4 regions of the uncultured Bacillus sp. genome follow, and region 3 is predicted to be linked to each of the others. Evidence: riboswitches for the same ligand, from Rfam matches in the RefSeq annotation. Region 3 holds a riboswitch; each other region holds the start of a gene.
The links. Region 3 has a riboswitch for S-adenosylmethionine ahead of metN (methionine ABC transporter ATP-binding protein MetN). Riboswitches for the same ligand answer to the same signal wherever they lie in the genome.

Region 1: linked by a shared signal. The riboswitch ahead of Q5C82_RS05465 (2-hydroxyacid dehydrogenase) and the one ahead of metN (methionine ABC transporter ATP-binding protein MetN) in region 3 are both predicted to bind S-adenosylmethionine.
Region 2: linked by a shared signal. The riboswitch ahead of metI (cystathionine gamma-synthase/O-acetylhomoserine thiolyase) and the one ahead of metN (methionine ABC transporter ATP-binding protein MetN) in region 3 are both predicted to bind S-adenosylmethionine.
Region 4: linked by a shared signal. The riboswitch ahead of mtnK (S-methyl-5-thioribose kinase) and the one ahead of metN (methionine ABC transporter ATP-binding protein MetN) in region 3 are both predicted to bind S-adenosylmethionine.

The regions. Positions count from the first base shown of each region.
Region 1 is NZ_CATYRA010000002.1:388,209-395,900, forward strand. It holds gene Q5C82_RS05455 (MFS transporter) at 1-1,177, opposite strand, end outside; gene Q5C82_RS05460 (FGGY-family carbohydrate kinase) at 1,272-2,735, opposite strand; gene Q5C82_RS05465 (2-hydroxyacid dehydrogenase) at 2,753-3,778, opposite strand; SAM riboswitch class I at 3,873-3,964, opposite strand; gene Q5C82_RS05470 (molybdopterin oxidoreductase family protein) at 4,113-6,155, shown strand; gene Q5C82_RS05475 (hypothetical protein) at 6,264-6,557, shown strand; gene Q5C82_RS05480 (hypothetical protein) at 6,649-6,864, opposite strand; gene Q5C82_RS05485 (UPF0715 family protein) at 6,934-7,251, opposite strand; gene Q5C82_RS05490 (hypothetical protein) at 7,639-7,692, shown strand, end outside.
Region 2 is NZ_CATYRA010000003.1:73,817-81,508, forward strand. It holds gene Q5C82_RS06110 (DUF819 family protein) at 1-528, shown strand, start outside; partial or broken gene Q5C82_RS06115 (GNAT family N-acetyltransferase) at 598-1,142, shown strand; gene metC (cystathionine beta-lyase) at 1,171-2,343, opposite strand; gene metI (cystathionine gamma-synthase/O-acetylhomoserine thiolyase) at 2,336-3,457, opposite strand; SAM riboswitch class I at 3,526-3,651, opposite strand; gene Q5C82_RS06130 (esterase family protein) at 3,819-4,541, shown strand; gene Q5C82_RS06135 (YjcG family protein) at 4,578-5,093, shown strand; gene Q5C82_RS06140 (GNAT family N-acetyltransferase) at 5,098-5,520, shown strand; gene Q5C82_RS06145 (hypothetical protein) at 5,594-5,848, opposite strand; gene Q5C82_RS06150 (ATP-dependent helicase) at 5,967-7,692, shown strand, end outside.
Region 3 is NZ_CATYRA010000006.1:109,930-117,621, reverse strand. It holds gene sufD (Fe-S cluster assembly protein SufD) at 1-462, opposite strand, end outside; gene sufC (Fe-S cluster assembly ATPase SufC) at 480-1,265, opposite strand; gene Q5C82_RS11615 (hypothetical protein) at 1,458-1,595, opposite strand; gene Q5C82_RS11610 (carboxymuconolactone decarboxylase family protein) at 1,788-2,165, opposite strand; gene metQ (methionine ABC transporter substrate-binding lipoprotein MetQ) at 2,251-3,075, opposite strand; gene metP (methionine ABC transporter permease MetP) at 3,089-3,757, opposite strand; gene metN (methionine ABC transporter ATP-binding protein MetN) at 3,750-4,775, opposite strand; SAM riboswitch class I at 4,881-4,987, opposite strand; gene Q5C82_RS11590 (SCP2 sterol-binding domain-containing protein) at 5,102-5,446, opposite strand; gene Q5C82_RS11585 (thioredoxin family protein) at 5,554-5,874, opposite strand; gene Q5C82_RS11580 (toprim domain-containing protein) at 5,876-6,238, opposite strand; gene Q5C82_RS11575 (YusG family protein) at 6,316-6,552, opposite strand; gene gcvH (glycine cleavage system protein GcvH) at 6,608-6,991, opposite strand; gene Q5C82_RS11565 (arsenate reductase family protein) at 7,058-7,414, opposite strand; gene fadE (acyl-CoA dehydrogenase FadE) at 7,523-7,692, opposite strand, start outside.
Region 4 is NZ_CATYRA010000009.1:76,818-84,509, reverse strand. It holds gene Q5C82_RS15350 (acyltransferase family protein) at 1-84, opposite strand, end outside; gene kinE (sporulation two-component system sensor histidine kinase KinE) at 337-2,553, shown strand; gene Q5C82_RS15340 (methylated-DNA--[protein]-cysteine S-methyltransferase) at 2,550-3,047, shown strand; gene Q5C82_RS15335 (hypothetical protein) at 3,137-3,262, shown strand; gene mtnA (S-methyl-5-thioribose-1-phosphate isomerase) at 3,296-4,357, opposite strand; gene mtnK (S-methyl-5-thioribose kinase) at 4,365-5,558, opposite strand; SAM riboswitch class I at 5,664-5,818, opposite strand; gene Q5C82_RS15320 (carbon-nitrogen family hydrolase) at 5,902-6,681, opposite strand; gene mtnE (methionine-glutamine aminotransferase) at 6,776-7,692, shown strand, end outside.

The DNA.
Region 1 (7,692 bases), on a different contig from region 3:
TCATGACTGCACTCGCAAGGTAAAGAACCGCAAAGATCCAGACGACGCCTTGCGCACCGACGAGACCGATGAACAGCCAAGCGAGCGCAGGACCGACAAACGCTGATAAACCTGCAGCCAAATTCAATACAGACATGGCCGCTCCTTTGTCTTTTCCGGCCACCGTCGGCACAATGGCGCCGATCGGCACATAGCCTGCCAACAAACCTCCCCAAATAAAGCCGATCACGCTGACAACCGCTACACTTCCACCGGAGAAAACAGGAGCATAATATAATAGGACGGTGAAAATACCGCAGCCGACTCCGCCAAACCAAATAACGGTATTTTTCCAGCCGAATTTATCGCCGACAATTCCAAAGATAAGGTTAAACACAATGTTTCCCAGAAAAATCGTTCCCCAAATCTGCAGCCACACATTGGTTGAAATTCCGTGCTGAGCCATGTGTATCGGCAAAAAGACTGGGAAACCATATGTACCAATGCTGTTGATGATTCTGATGATTCCCCCTGTAAGCACCCGCGGATTCGTAAAAAGAATGGTGACCCCTTTTAAAAGTTCCTCGGCTGTTTCTGATCTTTTTCTTTTCTTCTTTTCAAAACGGTCTTTATTGATAAACAATGCGAAGAGAGCACCGAGACATACCCAGAATATAGAGCTCCAAAGCGTATTCAAATAACCGAATGCTTTGATCGCATAGCTTGAGTACCAAGCACCGAACACAAACATGCCCAGGCAATATGCAATCCAAAACCAGCCGACAGCAGTGCTCAGTTTGTTTTGCGGTGTTCTGTAAATGACCCATGTCAAGAAAGAATAAGCAAAAAGCGGGTAGCCTAACCCTTTCACGAAGTAAGTTACATACATCACAGGAAGGTTCAGCTGCTCAAATCCAAACACGATAAAGGCAGCTGTACCGATCACATAAAACAACAGCCCCATAAACATCGTCCGTTTTGCGCCAAATGCTTCGAGACATACACCTGAAAACCAGGAAGCTATGGCAAGCGCAATCCCGTAAATGCTAAAAATTGAAGCGGATTGCTGAACTGTAAGTCCGTTTTCGATCAGAAACGGGCTGAGCCAGCCTTGTTCAAGCCCGTCTCCCATCATAAACAAAACTACACCTAAAAACCCCCAAGCAAGCCGCTTTGGTATTCCAATTTTATCTAACATATCTGTCTCCTCCTTAGATGCTGATATCAATTACCGTATTACCTTATTAAAGCCGAAAATTAGATCATTCCTTAAAACAGCAGCACATTCCGCCTTATATCAACACTTTGCTTTCTGATCCTGAAAAAAAACGCTGTGTTTGCTTCCATTCCTCATATAAAGCCAGTTCGACCCGACAGTCCTGCGGTTCGATCACCCGGACATTTGCTGACATCTCTTCCGTCAATTGAAGGGTTTCGTTGCAAATGACTGCAGCCCCCACGACAGATGCCTGATGATATCCCTCTTGAACATAGACTTTTTTCTGAAGAAGGTCCGCGATATATTGAGTGAGTGCTTTGCTTTGGAATCCTCCTCCGCACACCCAAACATAGTCACGTTCAAACGGAGTAACCTCTGTTAAAATGTCAAAGTTCCATTTGATCGAAAATGCGATCTCTTGCAGTGCTGCACGTACAAAATGTGCTCTCTTTAAATTTGCAGAAAGCGGGGCATCAAAAAGAAATCCGCCTCTCGTTAACGCATTCTTTTCTGCCGATAAGTAAGAACCGAGAGCTGCCACACATGCATTGTCTTCTTTAGCAAGGGCAGAAATCTCTTCCTCCATCACTTCGTACGATTCATTTGGATAAAAAATCTGTTTTAATTTTTGATAATTCAGGCCGGTAATTCCGGGGTTCGTTTCCACAAGCCAATGCCCTTGATCTGTATGGCAGTTCAGCCAGGCTTTATGTTTTGTGTCGCCATGATCAACAGTAATTTTGGTTATTGGCGTTGTTGTCCCTGATACGATGACAATGTCCTCAAGCGCAGCGCCAGTGCTTTTCACAGCCAGCTGTGTATCACCGCCCCCTGCTATAACCTTCGCATTTATAGAAAGGCCTAATTCGGACGCATATTCATTTGTTATCGTTCCAATCGCTGTTCCCGCTCTTACGAGAGACGGAAGGATGGATGGTGAAAAGCCGAATATGCCGCACATCTCTTCTGACCAAGTGTTTTGCTTCACGTCAAACAGCAGGGTTTCGGTTGCCTGCGATGGTTCATATGTCAAAATTCCGCTCAGCTGATATGTCACCCAATCACTGATGCTTGTAAAGCTAGCAGTCTTTTCCCATAAAGAGGGCTGACGCTGTTTTAAACCATAAAGCTTGAGTGCAGAAAAAAGAGCAGTCGGGAGGCGGCCTGTGCGGCTGTATATCTCTTCCTGATTGGGTATACTCTCCTCCCACTCACGGCCGCGATTATCAATGTTCGGCAGCCCGAGAAAAGAGTCGCCGTTTTGATCGATCAGAACAATCCCCTGTCTTTGACTCGTCGATGTCAAAGCAATAATGTCAATATCACCTGAACGAGAAAGCGCACGTTTTGCCAGTTTCATCACTTGCTTCCACAGCACCTGAGGAGAAAAATAACAGCTGTCCGGGTAAAGCGTCTCGGTGGCATACACGATGTCCTCCCTTTCAACCGTTTGAACGCTACCCGATACACTCATGACCGCTACTCTCGCATTCCCTGTGCCGATATCAAAAACGAGATAGCCTTTTTGTTTTTTCATTCCTCTAACCTCCTTTCTTATACCTCTGTTTTCAGCTCATCTTTGTTATACAATGTCGGAATATTGAGAGTTTTTTCAACCTTCCACCTTTTGAGGGCTTTGTTCAGGATCGTCACGTGATGATCCTCCACTTCAAAGGTTGCTCCAGCGAGATGCGGTGTTGCCAGAACATTAGGCAATGAAATGAATTCGTAATCTGATTTCTCTGGAGGTTCATGATAAAAAACGTCTAAAATCGCTCCTCTGATTTTATGTTCTTTTAGTACAGATAAAAGATCTTCACGGTTTACCACAACCGCTCTTGAAGTATTGACGAAAATCGCACTCTCTTTCATCAGATCAAAACACGTCCGATCAATAAGTCCCAGTGTTTCCTCGGTACGAGGCAGTTGGACTGAAACGATATCACTGTCTGAAAACACCGTTTTAAGAGATACTTTTTCATATAGCGGATGATCGTCTTGTACGTATGGATCGTAATACTTTACTTTACAGTCAAACGCAGTCAGCAGTTTTGCAATCCTTTGCCCAACCGCGCCGAACCCCACCATGCCGACCGTTTTTCCCGTTAATTCGTTCCCTTTAAATTTGGCATAAGCCTGCAAGTAATCGCTGTCCCATTTCCCATCCTTCAGCCATTGATTAGAGGTGCTGGTATGGCGGAGAAAGGAAATCACATGACCGATAAACATTTCAGCAACCGCTTGTGCATTCCGCCCGGGTGTATAAAAAATGGGTATGTCTCTTTTTGACGCTGCGGCCACATCCACATTGGAGGGCATTCCTCTGCACACACCGACAAATGAAAGTTCTGGAACAGATGCAAATACGCTGTCTGTTACTTGATCAAGCTCAGTAATCAAGCCTATCGCATGTGTTTCTTTTAGTAGCTGAATGAGTTCATCTTCCCGGTATGCCCGGCCTTGTTCCTTCCAGGAATGATAAGTGACTGAGCCGAACAATTTTTCAACCTCTTTTCGTCCTTCTTCGTTGTACGGTGCTGTAATCAAAACCGTCATGGTGCAAAACATCCTTTTCATCATATTTTTTCATAAAAAAAATCTCTTTCCGAAGATGGAAAGAGATTCATGTATAAGCGTGCCCTGTTTACAGACAGACGCCGGTATAAACCTTGCTTTCCTATCTTTCAAGCTGACGCTTGCTGGAATTGGCACAATAATGTTGCCGAGGTTTCATAGGGCCAGTCCCTCCACCTCTCTGGATAGAAAATGTTGAGTATGTAATTTTCAGAATGAAGAATACGTTTATCATAAAGAAGTCTCAGATTGATGTCAATCTCTTTTTTTCAGAATTGACGTTATCATCCGAAATGTTATAATTCTTACAATATATCTAACTAGAGAGAGGAACTGGGCCATGAAATCTTTTGCCACACAACAAAACGGCATTTTTAAATCCGTTTGCTCGCTTGACTGCCCGGATCAGTGCGGATTGTTAATACATAAAAAAGACGGAAAAATTGTGAGAGTCCAAGGTGATCCTGATCATCCTGTCACAGCCGGAAACATATGCAACAAAGTCCGAAACATGACAGAGCGCATCTATGATGAAAAGCGGCTGACTACACCTCTCAAACGGACAGGTGCGAAAGGCCGGGCAATATTTGAACCGATTTCTTGGAAAGAGGCGATCGATACCATCACCTCCCGCTGGAAACAGCTGATTGATGAAGAGGGTGCTGAAAGCATACTTCCTTACAGTTTTTACGGTAATATGGGCAAATTAACAGCTGAAGGAATGGACCGCCGTTTCTTTTACCGCATGGGCTCAAGCCAGCTTGAACGGACGATTTGCAGCAAAGCGGGATCTGAAGGCTATAAATATACGATGGGTATAAGTGCGGGAATCGATCCCGAGGAAACCATTCATACGAAACTATTTATTTTTTGGGGAATCAACGCGGTCAGCACAAATATGCACCAAATTACCATCGCCCAAAAAGCACGAAAACAAGGTGCCAAAATTGTCGTGATTGATGTTCATAAAAACCAGACAGGACGTCTCGCAGATTGGTTTATTCCCATAAAACCCGGAACCGACAGCGCACTTGCTCTTGGCATCATGCACATCTTATTTAAAGAAAACCTTCATGATGAAGCATTTCTGTCTGAATACACGGTCGGCTATGAAGAGCTCCGTGAACACGTGAAACAGTATGATCCAGAAAAGGTATCACTGATCACCGGTGTCAGTACCGAAGATATTTATCAGCTGGCAAGAATGTACGGCGAAACCTCCCCTGCTTTTATTAGAATCGGAAACGGACTCCAACACCACGATAACGGCGGGATGATTGTACGGACGATTGCCTGTCTTCCGGCAATCACCGGCCAATGGCTGCACACAGGGGGCGGTGCAATTAAGCATAACAGCGGAATTTTAGAATATAACACAAATGCCTTGCAGCGGTCTGACTTGCTGAAGGGTCGCACACCGAGATCGTTTAATATGAATCAGCTGGGCAAAGTGCTTTTGGAAACAGATCCGCCAATTCGTTCTCTTTTTATTTACGGGACAAATCCGGCCGTTGTCGCGCCAGAAGCGAATAAAGTCAGACAGGGCTTGCTGCGGGAAGACTTGTTTACTGTGGTTCATGATTTATTTTTAACGGAAACGGCTGCATATGCGGACATTGTACTGCCTGCAACATCCGCTTTTGAAAACACTGATTTTTATACATCCTACTGGCACCATTACATCCAGCTTCAGCAGCCGGTGATTGAGAAATATGGAGAAAGTAAGTCTAACACTGAGGTGTTCCGATTACTGGCTGAAGCAATGGGATTCACAGACAAGGAGCTCAAAGATTCAGATGAAGAATTAATCCGCCAGGCGCTTGACCATCCAGATAATCCGTATTTGACGGAGATTGATTATGATTCACTTTCTAAGCATTCATTTATGAAAGCGAAACGCGAAAAGCCGCTGTTTCCAGGCGAACTTCCGACTCCAAGCGGAAAAATAGAATTATATTCAGAGAAAATGAAACAAGCCGGTTTCCCGGCTTTACCGACACATACGCCTCTTACATGCGATGACGAATATCCGTTTATGTATGTTCCGGGGCCAAACCATAATTTCTTAAACTCAACGTTTTCCAACAATGCAAAGCACATCAAGCTTGAAAAGACGCCAAAGCTCTTTATCAACACAAAAGATGCTGAAGAATATGGGATCGTTGACGGGGATCCTGTACGAATTTGGAACGGCCGGGGAGAATGCGAGCTGGCCGCTGCAGTCGGAGAACAGGTGCTGCCCGGTGTCGTAGTCAGCCAAGGGTTATGGGCGGATGAACCAGGAAAAAAACAGCTTGTAAACGCGCTTACCCCAGACCGCTTGTCCGATATGGGAGGCGGGGCCACCTTTTTTTCAGGACGTGTACAGATTGAAAAAGCATGAACGAAAAAACCGCCCAGAGCACGTTCTGGCGTTTTTTTTTGGTTGATAATGAAACCCGGAGTATGCCAAGCCCGTATAACATAACATCGACATAATGGAGGTTTGCATATGGACGTTTTTTTAGGAATCGGTGTTGCTTTGGCTGGCTATTTTATCGGTGAAGGCTTAAAGCAAATGAACCATCCAAAAGCATATGAAAAAAGTGATACCTATCTTATAAAAGAACGAGATATTCACTTTTACATCGGACATTTTTTAGGAATAACGACAACTGAGGCAAAACAGTTAGCCGGAGACATGACAGACATTCCATACATTGAAATAAACGGAAAAAAATATGTACAGAAACATCTATTAAAAGAATGGACATTCACATTAGTTGAGAAACATCAGGATGAATAAAGCAAATCTGAGGAGAGCAAGATTCATTGTCACGCTCTCCTTAGTTCAGATGTATAGTCAGCTGATCATCCTCTCATTTCATACATCGATTCTATTTTAAGTAAACTTGTAAAGATACATTCTGATTGCCGTAAGACCAAACGATGTTTTCAATTTTGAGGTTCTGGCTGAATGTTTCAATCCATACCTGTTTTGAGTTTAATAAAGCGGACAATTGCGCTGAGTTAAGCGTCACTTTTTCAACCTGCTCGTTTTTTTGATACACAAATACTACTTTTATTGTATCTCCGTCTTTCGCCATATTCATCTTCAATGTCTCCCCTTTATGATAAGTAGAATGCCGTGCCTTCCCATTTTTCTAAAACGTGAACCAGATTCACTTTATTTGCCCGTTTAGCTGCACACGTTTATAAAGGATTAGAGAATCCCAAAACCAGTACATCACTGCTGATGCCATACTTAACATATAATAAATATTTGATTGGAATATCCATGATATTGAAGCAGGCTCATTGATAACATAAAACAGGAATACAGCAATAAAAGCGATTATACTGTAAAGCGATAGATACATTAGACTGAATGTTCTCGCTGTTTTCTGCAAAATCATTTGCAGCGGAAAAGCAAAAAGACCAAACATCATAAAACCATATAATAAAGCAAGTGCTCCTGTGAATAAAGCGATCATCGGCATGTGATAAGTGACGAGTGATAAAATCCGAAAAACAAACCAAAGGAAAGGCTGGATAGTCCTAACGTCATAAGCTGATATGATACCATTTTGTTCATTTTTTCACCTCCTAATTATTTAATGGTGGCTGTTATGTTTACATGCAGATTCCTTCCCTAACCTGTCCTTATCTCCGCTTCTTTTTCAAACGTTTTGTACAGTGTTTCCCAGCTTTAGTCAGCTTCTTCATATACGAAGTGTGCTAATAAAATGTTTCAAAAACGACCGGGGTAAAGCTGACTCTCTTGTCTTAATGGGAAAGAGTCAACGAAAAAAAGCGAATGAATACCTGCCTAACAGACAGAATAAGAAGAGTTGATATTCAACACTTTTCGTAAAGGGGTGACACCAATGAGTAAAAAAGGAATTCAAAATTCAAGTATTGAGCAAATAAGAAATGACCAT
Region 2 (7,692 bases), on a different contig from region 3:
GCCGGTGCTGCTTTTGCGCTTGTTGCGGTTAGTGTGAAGATTTCCGGCTTTTTTAAAAGCCTTTTTTCTCATCCCCTTTTGACCGGAACGCTTGGCGATCAGTATCTGATACTTACGTCTTTAACTGTTCTCATCATTTTTCTTTTCCCGCGTTTTTTTGAAAGGCTTAATGGATCTCAGGAGCTTGGAACCTTTTTGATTTATTTGTTTTTTGTAGTGATTGGCATTCCTGCAGATCTGCGCTTAATCGTTACCAATGCGCCTCTTATTCTATTATTTGTGTTTATCATTGCGATAAGCAACTTAACTATTTCCTTAGCCGTCGGAAAATTGTTCCGCGTGCGGCTTGAGGAAATTCTGCTCGCTGTCAACGCTGCGGTCGGGGGGCCAACGACCGCAGCTGCGATGGCAATTGCCAAGGGTTGGCGGGAGCTTGTCGCCCCGATCATGCTTGTCGGTACGCTCGGCTACTTAATTGGAAACTATGTCGGAACCTTTATGGGAAACTGGTTTTCTTCTTTCTTATAAAAAGGATTTTTGCAGTTTCCTGAGAATAATGTAAGAGGAATGCCAACATGAGAACGGAGAGATCAATGTATGTTAAAAGGAAATACAATTTATGTAAGACCCTTAGAAGTAAAGGATGCGGAAGAAAATCTGCGGCTGCAAAGCGAAAACCAAGATTTTTTCGAACAGTTCTCCATGATACGCGCAGACGATTATTATACGATTGAGGGTCAGAGAAAACGAATTAGAGAGTATCAGCAAAGACTGGAGAAGGATGAAGAGTATCATTTTGGCATTTTTGCAGCGTCAGATGATACATTAATCGGGACAGTTTCGCTCTTTCAAATCATCCGGGGGCGCTGCAAACTGCGTTCATCGGGTATTTTTTAGACAAAGCCCATAATGGAAAGGGCCTTATGACAGAGGCCGTCAAATTGATTGTTGATTTTGCGTTTCACGAATTGAAACTGCACCGTATTGAAGCCGGTGTGATGCCACGCAATCTCGGGTCCATGCGTGTATTGGAAAAAGCGGGATTTCATAAAGAGGGCATCGCCCGAAAAAATGTGAAAATCAACGGCGTTTGGGAGGATCATCAAGTCCTCGCGATTCTGAATCCTGATGATGAACAATAAAAGAAGCCGGGCCATCCCCGGCTTCGTTTTAACGAACCGCCACTGGCGCAATTTCTTTCAGCGCTTGTTCGAAATCACGTTCTAAATCATCTGCATGTTCGACTCCCACGCTAAGGCGAAGCAAGCCGTCTGTGATGCCGCGTTTTTCACGCTCTTCCTTAGGCATTGCCGCGTGTGACATCGTTGCCGGATAGGACAAAATCGATTCCACGGCGCCAAGACTTACAGCAAAGACCGGAAGTGATACATTCTCTACTAATTTCTTAACGGCCTCTTTGCTTTCAAGCTCAAAAGATAGCACGGCGCCCGCTCCCGTTGACTGGCTTTTATGGGTTTCGGCCCCCGGATGATCAGACAGCCCCGGATAATATACGCGTTTCACCGCCGGATGCTTCTGGAAAAATTCAGCAAGCCGCTGCGCTGTTTGGCTCGCTTTCTCTAAACGGACCTGTAATGTTTTTAATCCGCGCAGCACGAGCCAGCAATCTTGCACCCCTAGGACCGCGCCAAACGCGTTTTGCAGCTTATATAACTGCTTCCCAAGCTCATCATCCTTGACAGCAGCCAGGCCTGAGAGCACATCACTGTGTCCGCTCAAGAACTTTGTTGCACTGTGAAGCACAATATCCACGCCGAGATCAAGCGGCCGCTGCAGTGCAGGTGTCATGAATGTATTGTCCAAAAAGGTCAAACAGCCGTTTTCTTTTGCAAGCTGAACCACCGCTTGAATATCAGTAATCCCAAGTGTCGGATTTGAAGGTGTCTCCATATAAATGACCTTTGTATTCGGCTTGATATTCCGCGCCACTTCGTTACTATCCGTCATATCAACAAACGTGTGTTCAATGCCAAACCGGGTCAGCACCTCTGTTACCATGCGGAAGGTTCCTCCGTATACATCTTCTGTCACAAGAACGTGATCGCCCTGTGACAGAAGTAAAAATGCTGTTGAAATCGCAGCCATGCCTGAACTGAAAGCAAATCCTCTCGTTCCGCCTTCCAGTGCGGCAATTGTTTCTTCGAGAGCTGTTCTTGTCGGCGTTCCTGAGCGGCTGTAATCGTATGCGCCAAACTCTTCAAATGAAGATTGGTGAAAAGTCGATGCGTGCTGGATCGGTACACTGACCGCTCCTGTTGCGCCGTCTGTTTTAAATGGATTGTGCACGAGCTGGGTTTCCAGCGTCCAATTGTGATTACTCAAAAGAAACAGCTCCCTCTTTGACCTGACATAACGCTTGTTTTAGGTCTTCTTTTAAATCTTCCGCATGTTCAATTCCGACCGAAAAACGCAGCAAACGATTGCAGACCCCATTTGCGATGCGGATTTCTTCAGGAATATCCATGTGCGTCTGTGTGGCAGGGTATGTAATAAAGCTCTCCACCCCGCCGAGGCTTTCTGCGAAACAAATGGTCTTCAGCGCTTTTAAAAACGGGTTAACCCACTCTTCTTTTTGAAGACGGAAGGACAGCATGCCGCCTTTTCCGGGATACAGTACATCGGCAATTTCCTCCTGCTCTTCTAAAAACGCCGCAAGCCCCTGCGCGTTTGCCTGATGCTGGCGCATTCTGAGGCTCAGCGTTTTCATTCCTCTCATCAGAAGCCACGAATCAAACGGAGGCAGGACGGCGCCGATCGCATTTTGATGTTGAAACATTTCCTCACCAAGCTTTTCATCCTTTACAACGACAAGCCCCGCAAGCAGGTCGTTATGCCCTCCTAAATACTTGGTTGCACTGTGAATTACAATGTCTGCTCCCAGCTCAAGCGGCCGCTGCAAGACCGGTGTATAAAATGTATTATCAACGATCAGCAGAAGACCGTACTCTTTTGTAATCCGGGCGATCTTTTCAATGTCCGCCTCCTGCATAAGCGGATTTGTCGGTGTTTCTACAAACACAGCTTTTGTATTCGGCGTAATCTTAGAGCGTAAACAGTCCTCATCGCTGAAATCATCATAATGAAAGATCAATCCATATTTTTTCCATTCGTTTTCAAACAGACGGTACGTGCCGCCATATAGGTCCGATGAAACGATCAGTTCATCTCCGCTTTTAAACAGCGCCATAATCGTTTGGATGGCAGCCATTCCCGAACTGAAGGCAAGCCCTCTCGCTCCGTTTTCTAAGCTGGCGATCGCGTCCTCAACAAGCTGGCGTGTCGGATTTTTTGTGCGGACATAATCAAATCCGGTAGATTCTCCGATTCCTCTGTGGCGGTATGCTGTTGATAAATAAATAGGAGGACTCACTGTTCCCGTTACTTCGTCGCTTCGGTTCCCAATTTGGGCTAATTTCGTTTCAACGTGCTGTGACATATAGCTGACACCTTCCCTTTTCAAAATAAAAAACCCCTTCTTCATAAGAAGAAGGGGTTTAACGCTTCTTCTTATCTTCCAAGCATAAAAAACGCTTGCTGGATTTAGCACCTTGGCGTTTTGCACACATAGTGCAAAACAAGCCGGTTGCTGAGGTTTCTAAGGGCCAGTCCCTCCACCTCTCACGATAAGAAATATCGATTTCAATTTTCTGATTGTTTTATATTAGCGCAATTTGCAGTTTATTTCAACTCTTTTTTCTTCGAGTTCCGAACAGTTTAAAGAGAGAAATTTCTAATAATTCATGGTACAATAATGGAAAACAGCAAGAAAGTCTAGTGATGTCCTGGAGGAATGTATTATGGTACCGAAAAACGGCACAGTGCAAGAAAAGAAATTCTTTTCAAAAGAGCTTAACGAGGAAATGACATTGCTCGTTTATCTGCCGTCCAACTACTCCCCCCTTTATAAATACCATGTCATTATCGCGCAGGACGGCCACGATTATTTCAGGCTGGGGAGAATCGGCAGACAGGTCGAAGAATTGCTGTCCAAGCGAGAAATAGACCGGAGCATTATTATCGGTGTTCCTTATAAGGATGTAAAAGAGCGCAGAAAAACCTACCATCCGGAAGGCTCAAAATTTTCGGCGTATAAACGGTTCATCGCCCATGAGCTCGTTCCGTTTGCTGATGACGAGTATCCAACCTATCAAGTCGGCTACGGTCGGACGCTGATCGGTGATTCTCTCGGAGCGACCGTTTCTCTTATGACAGCGCTTGATTATCCGAATATGTTCGGAAATATCATCATGCAGTCTCCCTATGTTGACAAACATGTATTGGAAGCTGTGAAGCAGTCAGACGATATCACACACCTCTCTATTTATCACCAAATCGGAACAAAAGAAACTGACGTCCACACGACAGACGGAAACATTCTGGATTTTACAGAACCGAATCAGGAGCTGAAACAGCTGCTGGAGAAGAAGCTTTCCGATTATGATTTTGAACCATTTGACGGAGATCACAAATGGACATATTGGCAGCCTCTCATCACACCGGCGCTGAAAAAAATGCTTTAACACTCTATCATACTTTATTTCCAGGAGGGACATAATATGAAATACGGAATCGTTTTATTTCCATCAAAAAAACTCCAAGACCTTGCGAACTCTTACAGAAAGCGCTATGACCCGAGCTATTCCCTAATCCCGCCCCATTTGACGCTGAGAGCATCGTTTGAATGTGAAGAGGAGAAAGCGGATCAGCTTGTTTCACATCTGAGAAACATCGCAAAGGAGTCCCATCCGGTCGTTCTCAAAATGACAAAATACAGCTCATTTGCGCCTGTCAATAATGTCATTTACATCAAAGCAGAGCCGACGGAAGAATTAAAAACACTCAATGAAAAGTTATACACCGGTGTGTTGGCTGGTGAACAGGAATATAATTTCGTTCCGCATGTGACGGTCGGCCAAAATCTTTCCGACGATGAGCATTCAGATGTGCTGGGACAATTAAAAATGCAGGAAGTGTCGCATGAAGAAATCGTTGATCGTTTCCACTTGCTTTACCAGCTGGAAAATGGATCGTGGACAGTATATGAAACCTTCTTGCTAGGCGGAGGAGAATAATCCTTTGGAAGCAGTTATCGCAAAAAATGAAGAACAAATGAAAGATGCATTTCATGTAAGAGAAGAAGTCTTTGTCAAAGAACAAAACGTACCTGCTGAAGAAGAAATTGACGAACTTGAAAATGAGTCGGAGCATATCGTCGTGTATGACGGCGCAAAGCCTGTCGGCGCCGGAAGATGGCGTATGAAGGACGGCTACGGCAAGTTAGAACGGATTTGCGTATTGAAAAGCCATCGCTCCTCCGGTGTCGGCGGCATCATTATGAAGGCACTCGAAAAAGCGGCGGCAGACGGCGGCGCTTCCGGTTTCATTTTAAACGCGCAAACGCAGGCTGTGCCGTTTTACAAAAAACGCGGGTATCGCGTGCTTTCTGAAAAAGAATTTCTCGATGCCGGCATTCCCCATTTACAAATGATTAAGGACTAAACAGCATCCGGGTCTATCGAGATCCGGATTTTTTCCGCACATTAAAAACCGTTCTCTGTATGTGAACGGTTTTTTATACATATCGATTAATATAAGTACCCATTCCTTTTTCTCGCAATCTCTTATAAAGAGAGCGCTTACGTTTTGTCTCGTTTACTTTTCTTTCAGCGGCCGTTTGATTCTCCTGCTGCTTTTCAAGTTCCTTGTATACCCGCTGAAACGAGACATAGTTGATTTTTTCGGTTCCGGCGTAATCCTGCTTGTGTCCAATCGTTCTATTTGCATATTGAGCGTATTGCTGGTTCTGAATTTGACCTGCATATATCATACGATACCCACCCCTCTGCTGTTCCTTTTCCCTTAAACTTACTTTTTGAAACACGTTTCTTTTGATATGATAGTCTTTGTCTGTAATGAACACCTTTTTTGATTGGGAGGATCCCTTTTTGAAATGCGCCCGACTGAATGATCGAACTATACATTTACATACATATTCGAGAGAACATTACCAATTCCTCTTTGAAGAAGGAATAAAAGGACATTTATTTTGTTCTCATTGCGGAAAACCCGTTTTGTTAAGGCTCAACATTGCCGATCCACCGGAGTTTATCCACCGCCAGCCAGGCCATTTTCCTGCATGTGAGGAGGCCTGTGAAACGAAACCCGCTAACGAAGAGAAAAAAGAAGACTATCAGGAATCCGGTGTCTTTCGTTTGCCCAAGGGAAAAGCGATCGCTGCTGACTCGTCTCCAGCTGTCACGGAATGGAAGCGGCCGAGAAGCATTAAACCCGGAACACCATTTGCACAAAAAACAATAGAACCTGATACGAGTCTTTTTCCGTCTGTCGGCTTGAACACGGATCAGCTCAAAGCTGTCACGGAAACGGAAGGCCCGCTGCTAGTGCTTGCAGGTGCGGGAAGCGGGAAAACACGGGTGCTAACGGCGCGCGCCGCCCACATGATCGAACACTTGGGCATACCGCCGGAACACATGCTGCTTGTCACCTTTACAACAAAAGCTGTCGCTGAAATGAAAGAGCGTATGGCGAAGCAGTACGGATTACAGCCGGCAAAAGTGAGACGACTTGTCACCGGAACATTCCACAGCTTGTTTTATAAAATCTTGTATCACTATGATCCTGCTAAATGGAACGGCGATCATCTGCTGAAAATGGAGTGGCAGCGGGAACAATATATCAAAAAAGCACTCTATGAAGAAGGCATAGATGAGAAAGAGTTCCCCGTTGATCAGGCCTTGCAGCAGATCGGTTTCTGGAAAAACACTTATGTGCCGAATGAACGCATTCCTTTACAAGATGGGTGGGAAAAACAAGTCTATCGTTTGTATGAACATTATGAACGTCAGAAAAAAGAGCACAACCAATTTGATTTTGATGACATGGCTTCAGCCTGCTATGAATTGTTTATCGATCGGTCGGATCTTCTGGAACAATATCAATCTCGGTTTACGTACATCTTAATTGATGAGTTTCAGGACATTAACCCGGTGCAATATAAAATCATGCAAATGCTGGCCAGCCCGGAACAAAACCTGTGCTGCGTCGGTGACGATGACCAGTCCATCTACGCGTTTCGCGGAAGCAACCCGTCTTTTATTCTTGATTTTCAAAAGGATTATCCCGGAGCGAAGACGATCTATTTAACCGCGAACTACAGGTCCACGCACCCGATCGTCTCAAGCGCTGATATCGTCGTGAAAAAGAACAAAAATAGGTATGCCAAAATGCTTGAAGCGGCGCGTGATGACGTCCAGGTCCCTATGCTGTTTTATCCTTATGACGAAGAGGAAGAAGCCACAATGGTCGTTTCCGATATCAAAGAAAAAATTCAAAACGGGGCAAGCCCTGAAGACTTTGCGGTTCTCTACCGCACAAACAGCGGAGGCCGCGCCATATACGAAAGGCTTCATCATTCGTCAATTCCGTATACAGCAGACCGCGGCGTCCAATCGTTTTACAGCAGACGGATCGTCCGCCAGATTCTCGCATACTTGTATGCCAGCCAAAATGAGGATGACACTGAGGCGATGAAGCACTTGCTTCCAGCCTTGTTCTTAAAACAGTCCGCTTTGAACACGCTGAAGGCGCTCTCGATTACCGAGGACTGCTCCATGATTAAAGCGTTGGCCAAACTGCCTGATCTAAAGCCGT
Region 3 (7,692 bases):
AACAAGAGCCGCGTGAAGTGCAGTTAATTTGTGCTCGTCAACCTTCACGCCGTCCTTCATAAAGTATTTCTCCACCAAGTCGCTGTGCTCGCGTGCGGCAGTCAGAATATCAGTGAAGATGACGCCTTTGTCTTTCAATTCTTGAGAAAGAGAAAGGTATGCCGGCGTCTGGTCTCGCTGTACGTATAATGTTTTATCTTCGTTTTCAAGATCGATCAGCGCTTTTACTTCATCAGTCAAATCTTCCAATGAAGAAAGCGGTTCGTTATCAACTGTATGCTTCGCGAAATTCGTGAAGTTCCAGTTTGTGATTTTTGTTTTATCAGGCTTCGGCATCGGCAGATCCTCAGCTTGTTCAAGAGCCTGTAAGCGCAGGTCTTTCAGCCAGGCAGGTTCTTGATGCTTTTCGGAAAAGCTTTTGAGATACTCCTGATCTACGGATAGTTTTGTACCTAGTGTCATGTTAATCCCCCTAACGCTTACGCTTCTTGGTCTACAGTTTCGTCTTCAATGCCAAGTTCTTGTTTGATCCAGTCATAACCTTCTGCTTCAAGACGCTGTGCAAGCTCTGCACCGCCGGATTTTACAACGCGGCCTTGCATCATAACGTGAACAACATCTGGAGTGATGTAGTTTAACAGGCGCTGATAGTGAGTGATCATCAGGCAGCCGAAGTTTTCGCTGCGCATTTTGTTGATTCCTTTAGATACAACTTTCAGTGCATCAATATCAAGACCTGAGTCGATTTCATCAAGGATGGCGATTTTCGGTTCAATCATCATTAATTGAAGGATTTCGTTGCGTTTTTTCTCCCCGCCTGAGAAACCTTCGTTAAGGTAGCGCTGAGCCATTTCAGGGTCCATTTCAAGGAACTCCATGTTTTCGTCCATTTTGCGGATGAATTTCATAAGAGAAATTTCATCACCTTCTTCTCTGCGCGCGTTGATTGCTGAGCGAAGGAAGTCGGCATTTGTCACACCGCTGATTTCACTTGGGTACTGCATCGCAAGGAATAAACCCGCCTGCGCACGCTCGTCCACTTCCATCTCCAGTACATCTTTGCCGTCAAGCGTGATGCTGCCTTTTGTTACTTCATATTTAGGATGCCCCATAATAGCAGCTGATAAAGTGGATTTACCAGTTCCGTTCGGTCCCATTACAGCGTGGAACTCTCCGCCTTTTATTTCAAGGTTTACACCCTTTAAGATCTCTTTCCCTTCGATTTCAACGTGAAGATCTTTGATCGTTAATGTTGAAGCAGCCATATCTATACCTCCAAAATATATAATCATTATTCTCATTTTATTCTCATTCTAATTTTATAACAAATGAAAAGTAAATACAACTTTTTATCGTGCCTTGCACATTCCTCAAGTTTAACAAAGATCAGCACTTTATTAAAGCGATTGAAAAAGAAAAAGAGTGGATTCCCACCCTTTTTTAAAAGATTGATTTTCTCAATAAGCTCCCGCAGAAATCCGCTTGCTCTTTTCATAATCAAGCTCTCTCTGCCGCTCTACTTTCATTCTTGTTTCCAGCCGGCGTCCGTATTCCTCGTATCCAATTCCGTGAGATAGGTGCATCGCTTTTTCCATTTCTGACGTATAATCGAGGTCCAGTCTATCCTGGCTGCTGCAAATAATGAATCAATCCCTTCATATATTTGCTTCTATTGTATCAACGCTGCAATGGCTGCCGCAAAAAGGATATGGCTTGAAATAACGGCAGATGAGACGAAAGTATCCTTTCAGATCAAATGAGAATGGTTTTTCGGAATATTCCTTCTCTTAATGCGTGGTGTTTCCGAATTCCTCTATGCACTGCTGGACAACTGTCACGCCTTGGCTAAGAGCCGCGCCGCCTCCAAATGCCGCTGCCACACTGACGGCTTCGAGAATGTTTTCTTCTGTCGCTCCCTCATCAAGACAGCCTTTTGTGTGATAGATCATGCAATATTCATCCTGGGCATTGATGGCGATTCCGAGGGCGATCAGCTGTTTTTCTCTTTCAGTCAGAGAATTGCCGGCAAAGCATTGTTCAGTAAACTCGTTAAACTTTCTTCCCATCAGCGGCATTTTTTGTTCAAATGTGCCTAAACCTAATTTATACTGCTTTAGCGCGTCCTGCATGCTTCCTCTGTCTTGATTCAAAGAAAATCCCTCCATCTGTTTAACATTCCTTTTTATTATGAACAGCTTTTAGGAAAATACCCGAAAAAAAACCCCGGATTTCTCATCCGGGGTTTCAGTCTTATTCAGATACAGGAAGCACAGCTCCGTCGTATTTTTTCTCGATGAAGTCTTTGATCTCTTTAGAATGAAGAACTTCCATCAGCGCTTTGATTTTTGCAGAATCTTCTTCGCCTTTTCTTGCCGCAATGATGTTAGCGTATGGGTTGTTTTTCGTTGATTCTACTTCAATCGCATCTTTTTTAGGATTTAATTTATTTTGGATCGCATAGTTTACATTGATGAAGACCGCGTCTCCTTCTTTGTTATCATATGCTTTTGCCGTTAATTCAGGCGCTACTTTTTTGAATTCAAGGTTTTTCGGGTTTTTCTTAATGTCTTTCAATGTTGCGTCAACTGTTTCCACTTTTGAATCAAGTGTGATTAATCCTGCGTTTTCAAGCATTGCAAGCATACGGCCTTGTTCAGCGACGTTGTTTGTCAGGATAATTGTCGCACCGTTTGGAAGGTCTTTCAGTGATTTGTATTTTTTAGAGTAAATACCGAATGGCTCTAAGTGAACAGCTCCGGCATTCACAAGTTTGTAATCTGTGTTTTCTTTCATTTCTTGCTCAAGGTAAGGAATGTGCTGGAAGTAGTTCGCATCCACTTCTTTATCAGCTAAAGCTTTGTTGTACATTTTGTAATCACTAAGCACTTTCACTTTCAGCGTGTAGCCTTTTTCTTTCAACAATGGTTCAGCTTCTTTTAAAATTTCCGCATGCGGTGTTTTTGTCGCTGCAACCACAATTTCTTTCTTGCCGGATTCAGCGCCGTTATTTGAACCGCAGGCAGCCATAACCCCTGCAAATACAAGCAGTAATGCACCCAAAAATAGCTTTTTCAATGTAAATCCTCCCTTATCGTTTGTCTATAATATTTGTTATGACATCACCGATGATTTGTATAATAAAGACGATGATTAAAATAAACACAGTAGCAACGAAGGTAACATCAGCATTATTAGACTGATATCCTTCTACGTACGCAAGGTTTCCAAGGCCGCCTGAACCGATGGCTCCGGCAATTGCCGTTGAGCCAATCAAAGCGATGGCCGTAACCGTGATGCCAGAAATAAGAGCCGGCATAGACTCCGGAAGCAGCACTTTAAAAATAATCGTAGACGTTTTAGCGCCCATTGATTTAGCAGCTTCAATCACACCTTTATCCACCTCGCGCAATGCGATTTCAGCAAGACGCGCGTAAAACGGTGCCGAGCCGATCACCAGCGCCGGCAATGCGGCGTTTGGCCCTAAGATCGTGCCGACTAAGAACTTCGTAAATCCTAACAGTAAAATAATTAAAATAAGGAATGGAATCGATCTGAATATGTTGACAACGGCCGCAATCACAGAGTTGACTGCTTTATTTTGCCAAAGGCTCCCTTTGCTTGTCAGGAAGAGCAGCAAGCCGAGGATCACCCCGATGACAAAAGCAAACAGTAAAGAGATCAGCGTCATATAAAGAGTTTCATATGTCGCGTTCCACAACTCAGTTAAATCAACGTTCGGGAAGTATTTTTCAAACATTCGTGATCACCTCTGCTTTCACCTGTTTGTCATTAATGAACCGGATCACGTTTTGCACTTCTTCCTCGTCTCCATCAATATGGATGAACAGTGAACCGTAAGCTCCATCCTTCGTCTGCGAGATTTTCCCTTGCAGAATATTGACGCTGACATTAAAGTTTCTGATCATTTCTGTAATCAGAGGCTGTTCAGCCGAATCACCGACAAACGTGAGCTGAACCATTTTTCCTGATGCTGTTTCATCAAGAAGGTGCTGAAGCGTTTCTTTCGTTTCTTCCGGCTCTGTCACCTGCTGAACAAATCGTTTTGTCATGTCTTCCTTCGGATTTTTGAAGACATCGAGAACTTCGCCTTCTTCCACAACCTTTCCGTTTTCCATGACAGCGACTCTGTTGCAGATTTTGCGAATGACATGCATTTCGTGTGTGATGAGCACAATTGTCAAACCGAGTCTTTCATTAATATCGGACAATAGATCCAAAATTGAATCTGTCGTTTGCGGATCTAATGCTGATGTCGCTTCATCACAAAGGAGAACCTTCGGATTGTTTGCAAGCGCTCTGGCAATTCCGACACGCTGCTTTTGCCCGCCGCTCAGCTGAGACGGATAAGATTTTTCTTTTCCTTCTAAACCTACCAGTTTAATCAGTTCATCGGCGCGCTTGATCCGTTCGCTCTTTTTCACCCCGGCAATTTCTAAAGGAAACATGATATTGTCTCTAACGGTCCGCGACCAAAGCAAATTGAAATGCTGGAAAATCATGCTGATTTCATGGCGTGCATTTCTTAAATCGCGTCCGTTTACTTCATTAATCTTGGTTCCCGCCACTTCAACGGTTCCTGAGGTTGGTTTCTCAAGGCCGTTCAGCAGACGGATTAAGGAACTTTTACCAGCTCCGCTATATCCTATAATTCCAAAAATCTCACCTTTTTTAATGGAAAGCGAGACATTTTGGACAGCATTGACATCTCCGTGTTTCGACTTATAAACTTTTGAAACATCTTGAAGATTGATCAAAGCAATCACCTGCCTTAACACTATTCTAAGAAATCTTCCGGGTTTTTCTGCAAAAGAAAAGCCTTTCTGCACACTTGAGCAGAAAGGCTTATATAAAATGCCTTTCTCTCATCTTTCAAAGCTGAACGCTTCGTGTGAATTGGCACCATTTCAACAGCGTTGATGGTTGCCGGGCTTCATAGGGCACTTCCCTCCACCTCTCTTGATAAGAGAAATATATAGTCTTTTTCGTCCGGAAATTCTTAATGTAGAATAGCATGGCGAATGATTAAATGTCAATAAAATAAATGATGTCAACTTTTACTATTATAATAATTTCCTATTTTTTAATTCTTTAAAATCCTCTGAAAAAATCCGTTCGTCAGCCAGAGAATGGCTTCTAGTTTTAACAGGGCTCTGAATGACCCCTTCACTTTCAGGCTTCCGCTCTGAATCAGGTGCTGAAGGGAAATGTCTCCGTGCAATAAATGAATGATTTCTGCTTGGTTTCCGTAAAAGGTCAGGTTGGACGTTTGGGGCGAAGAAATTTTTTTCATTTCTCCCTGTTCGTTTATTGAGACGGTTAAGGCTTCTGTTTCTCCTTGGAAGGTAATGAGCAATGTTGAAGCGTTCAAAAGGGGTTTTAAAAACAGATGCTGATACTCATCTTCTAAAACTTCCGCTTTCTCCATATGTACAACCTCCTATTTGTTGGTCATACATACACATTTCTCTTTCTGGCGCAAGAACCCCTTTATAAAACGAACGACAATTTCATTGGATTGTACAGAGAAATATGTCATAAATGGGATGCGGAAGATGATTTTTGTTTGATCAGCTCATATAAATAAGAAACAGAATGAAACGCATATCCTCTTTCGACCACTTTTCCGCCTTTAAACAGCAGAAAACAAGGAACGCTTTCAATTTGATACGCTTTTGCGAATGTCGGAGAGTAATTGACATTGTTTTTATAGAAGGCGACATCAGGCAGCATTTCTTTCACTACTGTCAGCATTTTGCTTGCAAGCTGGCAGGTGCCGCAAAACGGAGTATATAAATAAAGGAGATACACATCATCTGCAATGTGCTCAAGCTCATGTTCTTGGAGTTCTTTCATGCTATACACCTCGGGATTTTCTTTCAAGAAAAATAGTATGGACATTCAAATTCGCGCGCAGCAATACAGAGGCAATATGTTGCCTGGGTGCAGCCGCTACTTCCTTATAGGCTCTGTCGATATATAGATGGCAGGCTTCGTTAAATTCTCTTTTCAGCTGTTTTCTTAATTTCTCGCCTGATTCATCAGCATCAACTAATATATAGACGTCTTTATCGTAAAGCTCGTCAGCCAATTCCTCAAGCTTCAGCTGGCTGATTGTTCCGTTTGTGCAGATAATGCGCACTGGTTCATTCAGGACGCTTTCGATTTTCTCTTTATCTGTTTTCCCTTCGACAATCATAACCTTTTCCAGCTCATCCATCTTCATCTTCTTCACCTGCCGCGTCATATTTGAAACGTTCAGATTGTAAAAGAAGGCAGTGAAATTCACCGCCAACATTAACACCAGCCGTTTTCGTAGTCACAATCCACGTATTTTTCGTCGTTTCCTGAGACCACATCAGCTGTCTTATAAAATTTCTCATTTTCAAAGGAATAACCGGACTTAAGCTCATATTCATTCATGCTTGTCATTTGGCCGATCATCTCATTTTCATGATATAACGAGAGCCGGCCATTTTGAAAGCGGCCTGTCACATCATTGGTGACATCGAGCTTTTGTTTGCTGAAAGCCATATTGGACACCTCCCATAACGTTAGCGTGTCCAATTGCCTTTGCAGCTATCCTGTTTTAGTCTTCTTGTGTCATCTCTTCGTACTGCTCTGCTGTCATCAGTTTTTCAATTTCAGAAGCGTCAGACGGCTCAACGACGATCATCCATGCTTTTTCGTACGGAGATTCGTTGACGAATTCCGGACTGTCATCAAGATCTTCGTTTACTTCCACAACAGTTCCGTTAATCGGCGCATAAAGCTCGGATACCGTTTTAACGGATTCAACGCTGCCGAATGGCTCGTCCGCTTTGATTTCAGCGCCGACTTCAGGAAGTTCGACAAACACGATGTCGCCTAGCTCAGACTGGGCAAAATGCGTAATTCCGATTCTGGCTTTTTCTCCTTCAACTTTTACCCACTCGTGTTCTCCTGAGTAACGCAAATCTTTAGGTATGCTCAATTGAATCCCTCCATTTTTTACAGCACTACAATAAGAAGATAACATACTTTTCAAAAAAAATTTACATTAAGCCCAGTTTTCTTCAAATTGGTCTTCTTTAAATCCGACTGTCACTTTTTCGCCGTCTGTTGTAAGTGGGCGTTTGATCAGCATTCCGTCTGAAGCCAGCAGTTCAAGCTGCTCGTCCTCCGACATGTGATACAGCTTTTCCTTGAGATTCAGCTCGCGGTATTTCATGCCGCTCGTGTTGAAAAATTTCTTGAGATCCAGCCCGCTTTTTTCATAAAGCGCTTTTAGTTCTTCTTTGCTCGGAGGCTGCTCTGCAATATGTATTTCGTTTATTTCTTTCCCATGCTCTTCAAGCCATTTCTTTGCTTTGCGGCACGTTCCGCATTTAGGGTACCAGTAAAAAGTTAACGACATCTTCTTCCCCCTCAATAAAATAATCGAGGTTATTTTAACACAGTTTGTTTTAAAAACCTAAAACAGTGCTTCTTAAAAAAGCTCCGCGCATGCGGAGCTCTTGGCCAATCAGACAATATATTTTTCAGCCTCAAAAACGCCCGCTGCCGCTTCGCGTTTTTTCTGAATGACGTTTTTAGGTGTTACGCGCGTGAGCTTGCGCAGAGCGGAAAGCATCATGCGGAGTGAATCTCCTTCTTCCATTGCGATGAGGGATTCCTTCGCGTGCGCTTCAATTT
Region 4 (7,692 bases), on a different contig from region 3:
GGAACGAAGAATATGCCCGAATACAACAAGGAATATCAATAAGAATTTTGCATTATCGAAATAACTGTCCCGCGATTTACTCATAGCATCACCTTCTCTTTAATCAGTCACTAAGAGATTATTCCCTGCTGGTATATATTTTAAAATAAAAGATGAAAAAGGAATTGAAAAAATGGCTGATTGTTAGGACGATGTAAAGTGGCGGTAAGGATCGTAGAAAATGTCTTCGTTATGTAATCGCGCTGAAATTTTCTGAAATTTATAGGGCAAATGAAGGAAGTTCCCGCATTTTGTAGAAATATTGAGGGATAGGTTTTGAAGAAGGAGTGTACACGCATGGAAACTCTTGGTGTCCAGACAAATTCGGAGCTGCGGGAAGAACTGAAGCGTCTCAAAGAAGAAAATGCCCGGCTGAAAAAGGAATTGAATCAGCATCAAGTGATTGTCAACAATACGCTCGATGCTATTTTTATATGTGATAATGAAATGCGAATCGTTCAGGCGAATGAAGCAACAGAGAGGATGCTTCAAGTTGATTCGGAAGATTTGAAAAAGCGTTCCGTTTTGGATTTTTTGTTTTCAATCCCAAAGGATGAACTGAATCATGCTGTAAAGAAGTTTTTTAAAAAAGGTTTCCTATGGAAGGAGGTCCCGATCAGGCTTGATGGCGGGGCGACAAAATACATAGAGTTTCTGGCCAAAAGAGGGATTGGCGAGGATTTCTTTTTTGTTGTCATGAGAGACATATCTTCAAAGAAAATTCTGGAGCGGGAATTCTCTATGAATGAACAGCTTTTTAAAGACTTGTTTGACAGAGCTGTTGACGGAATCGTCCTTTTTGATAAAGATGGCGGTTTTATTGATGCCAATTTGTCCTTCTGTAAAAGTTTTCAAATCAATCAAAATGAGCTATCTCATTTATCGTTATATGAGTTCATAGACAGCGGCTCACGAAAAGATTTCGATAATATCTGGAAAACGCTCAACCGCAAGGGAAAAGCAAAGGGAGAGCTGCCCGTCAAGCTTCGTTCAGGAGTTCAAAAGCTATTTGAATTCACGATTACATCAAACATCATCAGCGGGTTTTATATGTCCATTATGAGGGATATCACGGAGAAGCGGTCTATGGAGCTGCAGCTCTTTAAAAGTGAGGAGCGCTTCAGAGAAATATTTGAAAATGCGATGGATGCTATAATTATCTGGTCGAATGACGGAAGAATCGTGAAGGCGAATCAGTCAGCCTGTAAAATCTTTGAGCTGCCGATGAATTTGCTGTTGAAACGAAGGCTGTGTGATTTTCTCGTTGACTCGCAGCAGAAATACAGCATAACGAAGAGGAAATACGCAAAATACGGAGAGATCAGAGAAGAGCTGCTGTTTCAAATGGGGAATGGGCAGTTCAAAGAACTTGAATTTACTTCAAAGCGGACAATATTAGAGAACCAGCACTTGACGATTTTAAGAAATGTCAGTGATAGAAAGCGGATGGAAAAGGAGCTTCGGGAAAGTGAGCTGAAATTCAGAAAAGTGTTCAACGGCTCAATGGACGGCAATGTATTGTTCGACAATCAATACAGGATCATCGACGCCAACCCGTTAGCAAGCCATATTTTAGGCCTGTCACATGAAGAGATTAAACAGCATAGCCTGTTAGATATTATTTCTTCGTATGAAATAGAAAATCTTGCATCACCGGCAAGACAGATTAATTTTGACGAAATGGACAACGAAATTCCATTTTTGCTGAGCAGCAGTGACAACAGAAAATTGGAATTCTCATTTAAACGAAATATTATTCAAAATATGAACCTGGCTATCTTTAAAGACGTAACGGAGCGAAAAGAACTGGAGGAACGCCTGCGCAAGTCAGATACCCTTCATGTTGTCGGCGAACTCGCTGCCGGTATCGCTCATGAAATCAGAAATCCGATGACAGCTCTTAAAGGCTTCATTCAGCTCCTGAAAGGAAGTGTGGAGGGAGACTACGCCCTTTACTTCAACGTGATCACCTCAGAACTAAAGCGCATCGAATCCATCATCACCGAATTCTTGATTTTAGCCAAGCCCCAGGCCATTATGTATGAAGAAAAACATGTTACCCAAATTATGAGAGACACCATAGATCTTCTAAACGCGCAAGCCAATTTAAGCAACGTACAAATCCATCTTGATTTAATTGACGACATTCCCCCGATCTACTGTGAACCGAATCAGCTGAAACAGGTATTTATCAATATATTGAAAAATGCCATCGAAGTAATGCCTGACGGCGGAAACATTTTTGTGACGATAAGGACACTGGATCAAGATCATGTTCTCATCTCCTTAAGAGACGAGGGAATCGGAATGACAGAAGATAAATTAAAGCGCCTTGGTGAACCGTTTTATACGACAAAGGAACGGGGAACTGGACTTGGGCTTATGGTAAGCTATAAAATTATTGAAGAACATCAAGGCGAAATCATGGTAGAAAGTGAAGAAGGGAAGGGCACCGTTTTCCACCTTACGCTTCCCGTCAGACAGAATGCTGAAGAAAGAAGGATTGATGAATGAACTACTACACGACAGCGGAAACGCCGCTCGGGGAACTCATAATTGCCGAAGAGGGTGGCCAAATCACCCGTCTATTTCTCAGTCAGGAAGATTGGATGGATTGGAAAGAAACCGTTCAGCATACAGAGCACAAGGAAACACCTTACCTGGCAGAAGCGAAAAAACAGCTTCATGAATACTTCGCCGGCGAAAGAAAGACATTCTCACTGCCGCTGAGCCAAAAAGGCACTCCTTTTCAGCAAAAAGTGTGGGAGGCGCTGGCGATGATACCATACGGAGAATCCCGAAGCTATGCTGACATTGCCGCTGCGGTCGGCAGTCCGAAAGCGGTGCGCGCAGTCGGACAGGCTAATAAACGTAACGACTTGCCAATTTTTGTCCCGTGCCACAGAGTGATCGGCAAAAACAGCGCGTTAACGGGGTATGCTGGGAGCAAAACCGATATCAAAGCATTTTTGCTGAACATCGAGCAAATCTCCTATAAAGAAAAATAAAACATATGGCACGTTCCCTTTTTTCACGGCCGACATATCATTTTATTAAGTTAAAAAAGTTGGTCTGATGAAAAAGGAGGACAAAGCAATTGAAGCCGAGCCGCTCTGAGAAAATTGCCGTTTTTGCCAAACTGTTTGTGAAACTGCATATTTTATCCAGCGCTCAAAAAGATGAAATCATCAATATCAATAAAAACAAACAAAAAAACCGCTGACTCGGCCCGAAATGAGCAAAGTCCAGCGGTTTTTTAATGAACCTTTTCGCCTCTAAACAGCTGTTCAATTTCTTCTTCGTAGTTACCGGTCATAATCCCTTTTTCTGTGATGATTCCTGAAATAAGATCATGAGGTGTAATGTCAAAAGCGGGATTAAAGACAGGCACATCGGATGGAGCCGTCCGGACTCCGGAAATCTGTCTTACTTCCTCAGGATCTCGTTCCTCTATCGGGATATCAGCGCCGCATTTCACTTTTGGATCAAATGTAGATAAAGGTGCGGCGACAAAAAACGGAATATCAAAGGCGTTTGCTAAAATCGCGAGACCGTATGTTCCGATTTTATTTGCCGTATCACCGTTCTTTGCAATTCGATCGGCTCCGACGATGACAGCGGAAATTTGTTTTTCCTTCATCGTATGGGCGGCCATGCTGTCTGTGATCAGAGTGACATCAATGCCTCCCTGTATCAGCTCCCACGCAGTCAGACGTGAACCTTGAAGGACAGGCCTTGTTTCACAGGCATAAATATGCAGGCCCAAATCCTTTTGTTTGGCCAGGTAAAATGGAGCGAGCGCCGTTCCATAGCGGCTTGTCGCGATAGAGCCGGCATTGCAGATCGTCATAATCCGGTCACCTTTTTTGAATAGCTGCAAGGCGTTTTGGCCGATCATCCGGCACGTTTCCTCATCCTCGACCTGAATCTGGATCGCTTCATGGACAAGGTTTGTTTTTGCTTCATTTACGGAAATGGCGTTTTCGATTGAATGACTCAGTCTCTCAAGCGCCCAAGATAAATTAATGGCGGTAGGCCGTGAGCTGTTTAAATATTGTTTGATATCTTCCAGTCTGCGGCGGAATTCCGTGACATCATCTGTTTCAATGTCTTTTGCAGCAAGCGCAAGTCCGAAGGCAGCCGTAATGCCGATGGCCGGGGCGCCTCTTACTTTGAGCGTGACAATTGCGTCAAATACATCCTCTTTCGTCGTCAGCTCCACATATTCCGTCACGTCAGGAAGCTTTTGCTGATTTAAAATGGTAATGGCTGTTTCCTTCCATTCAACAGAACGGGGAACAGCAAATGAATGGGTCATGAATGGATCATTCCTTTACAAGTAACTTAAATAATTCAATAACATCCGTTATCGTTTTGAATTCCGAACGTTTTTCGATAAAGGCTGTGCCGGTTTCGAGCGCCAGCCGTTTTCTGCCGATTCGTTTATCAAATGGCACGATTGTATCCAGATCAGCCACATGGGCAAGGCCGATCGCGCGGCGTATCAGTTCACAGCCCGCAAACCCGATCGCCTCTTCAAAAATATGACTGAGCGTATCAGTAAGATAACCGTCAATTTTGGCGTAAACATCCAGACTGTCCTTCTCCCAGGCTTCAATGAATGTCTCTTGAAATGTTTCCCAGACCTGCTTGACATGGTGATATAACGGCTCTCTGTCAGCCCCGTCACGGCCGAGTGCGTTCAAAAATAAGTTGGCGATAAATTGGCCTACATCAAAGCCGATCGGTCCGTAAAAAGCAAATTCAGGATCAATCACCTTTGTTTCATGTTCGCTGGCAAAAATGCTTCCTGTATGCAAATCACCATGAATCAGCGTTTCTGCCGATGTTAAAAATGACTTTTTCAGCTTTGCGGCTTCGATTTTGACGTTGTCATTTTTCCAGAGCTTCTCAACAAAAGGACGAAGCTCTTCTTCAAAATCATTTGTGTCATGGTCAAAGAAAGGGTCTGTAAAGACAAGTCTTTCTGTAATGTCGCACAGCTCCGGATTTGTAAACTGTTTAACAAGCTGTTTTTTCACCTTGGGTTCAAGCGCGTAATCTGATGAATAGAAAAGGGTCTTTCCTAAAAATTCACCGATGTGCTGTGACAGATGCGGATAATGGTCACCCTCAATGAGTCCTTTTCTTGCGATTTTCAGGTGAGAGAGATCCTCCATGACGGTAACCGCCATTTCTGTATCAGAATAAAACACTCTTGGAACCAGATGAGGGACATGCTCGCCTTGACGGATGAGAGCGCTGCTTTCGATTCTTGCGCGATCGATTGTCAGCGGCCAGCTTTCTCCAACGACTTTTGCATATGGAACTGCCTGTTTAATGATCAAAGCTCTGTCATGTTCTTGATCATAAATATGAAAAACGTAATTTAAGTTGCCGTCGCCGATCTCCTGGCATGTCAGCGTGCTTTTGTTTGGAAATAAGCCAAGCTTCACTGCCAGCGCCACAGCGGAGCTTTCATTTAACGTTTCGTATAAAGGTGTTTTTGTGACTGCCATTGTCATAACCTCCAATTATGTAATCTCTTGATATGTGTGCCGCAGAATGGCCGTAAAAAAGCCTCCTTCTCAGAGAGAAGGAGGCTTAACAATCATGTCCCGCCTCTCTTATCTCTCAGATCAAATCTGATGGAATTAGCACCGTGCCTTACGAGACCTCAGTCTCGGCGCCAAGAAGATGCGCCCCATTTCACAATGGAATTACGGTCGGTTGCTGTTGGGGTCAAAAGGCCAATCCCTCGCCCAACTCTCGATAAGAGAATATATTCACTTGTTAAACAATTCTAATTTATCAGTTGATGAACATAGTAACAGGTGTTTGATTGAATTGTCAATATATTTTTTAATATAAATCTTTTCTGATATCATCAAAAACAGGAATTTTTCCCCGCACGTCAACGCTTTCTTGAAGGTCAATTTCCGCTCTGACAATGCCTTCTTCACGGCCGCCCTCGGCCAATATACGTCCCCAAGGGTCAATAATCAGGCTATGCCCGGCAAATTCATTATCTTGATTTGAACCGGTACAATTGCAGGCAGCGACAAAGCATTGATTTTCAATGGCCCGGGCAATAAGCAGGCTTTTCCAATGATCAAGACGGGGCAGGGGCCATTCCGCAGAAATGAACAGCACGTTAGCGCCTTTTGTCGTATGTTTTCTGATCCATTCCGGAAAACGGATATCATAACAGATCAGTCCTGAGCTTTTGACGCCTTCAAGCTCGAAGTATCCATCCTCGGAACCGGCTGATAAATACACATGCTCATCCATCAGCTGAAAAAGATGGGCTTTGCTGTACTCTTTAATGATTCGTCCTTCCTTATCTGCGATGAACATTGTATTATAAACATCAGAACCCTTTCTGACAGCAACAGATCCTGCGACAATATGAACCCCGTGTTTTTTTGCGGTTTTTTGCAGCCAGCTCTGAGCAGAATGCCCGTCTTCATCAGCGAGCTTATCAAGGTTGGCCAAGTCATATCCGGTCGTCCATAATTCAGGAAGAACAAGAACATCAGCATGTTTGCTTTCTTTTTCAATCAAAAATTCAGCCTTTTTTATATTTTCCGAAGGTTTACCGTATGAAATATCAAATTGAAGACAAGATATCGTCCATTTCATCTTTTTAACACCCCAAATTTTTCTTTACTTTTTTCATTTAACCATATATGATGATGGACTATCATTTCAAGATTTTTTTAGAAGGTGAGAATAGATGAAATTTGAACAGTCTCATGTATTGAAGGAATTGCCTAAACAATTCTTCGCTTCTTTGGTGCAGAAAGTGAACCGAAAGCTCTCAGAAGGACACGACGTTATCAATCTCGGACAGGGAAATCCGGATCAGCCGACTCCGGAACATATCGTCGAGGAAATGAAACGAGCCGTTGCTGATCCTGAAAATCATAAATATTCGTCTTTTCGCGGCTCATACAGCCTGAAATCAGCCGCAGCAGCATTTTATAAGCGAGAATACGGCATTGATCTTGACCCAGAAACTGAAGTCGCTGTATTATTCGGCGGGAAAGCCGGTCTGGTCGAGCTCCCGCAATGCTTGTTGAATCCAGGTGATACGATTTTAGTTCCGGATCCGGGCTATCCTGATTACTGGTCAGGTGTTACACTTGCGAAAGCGAAGATGGAAATGATGCCGCTCGTAAAGGATAGGGCGTTTCTTCCTGATTACAGCAGTATCGCCGCTGAAGTGAGGGAACAGGCGAAATTGATGTATTTGAATTATCCGAATAATCCGACTGGGGCTGTTGCTACCTCCGAGTTTTTTGAAGAAACCGTGAGTTTTGCGAAAGAGAACGGAATCTGTGTCGTTCACGATTTTGCTTACGGCGCTGTAGGATTTGACGGCTGCAAGCCGTTAAGCTTTTTGCAGACTGAAGGTGCGAAGGATATCGGAATTGAAATTTACACGCTGTCAAAAACGTATAACATGGCAGGGTGGCGGGTCGGCTTCGCTGTCGGTAACGCTTCGGTCATTGAAGCGATCAATCTTTATCAAGACCATATGTTTGTCAGTCTTTTCAGAGCGACTCAGGAGGCTGCAACGAAGGCACTGCTAGCTGATCAGACGTGTGTAGCGGAGCAAAATGCCCGATATGAGAGCAGGCGAAACGCTTG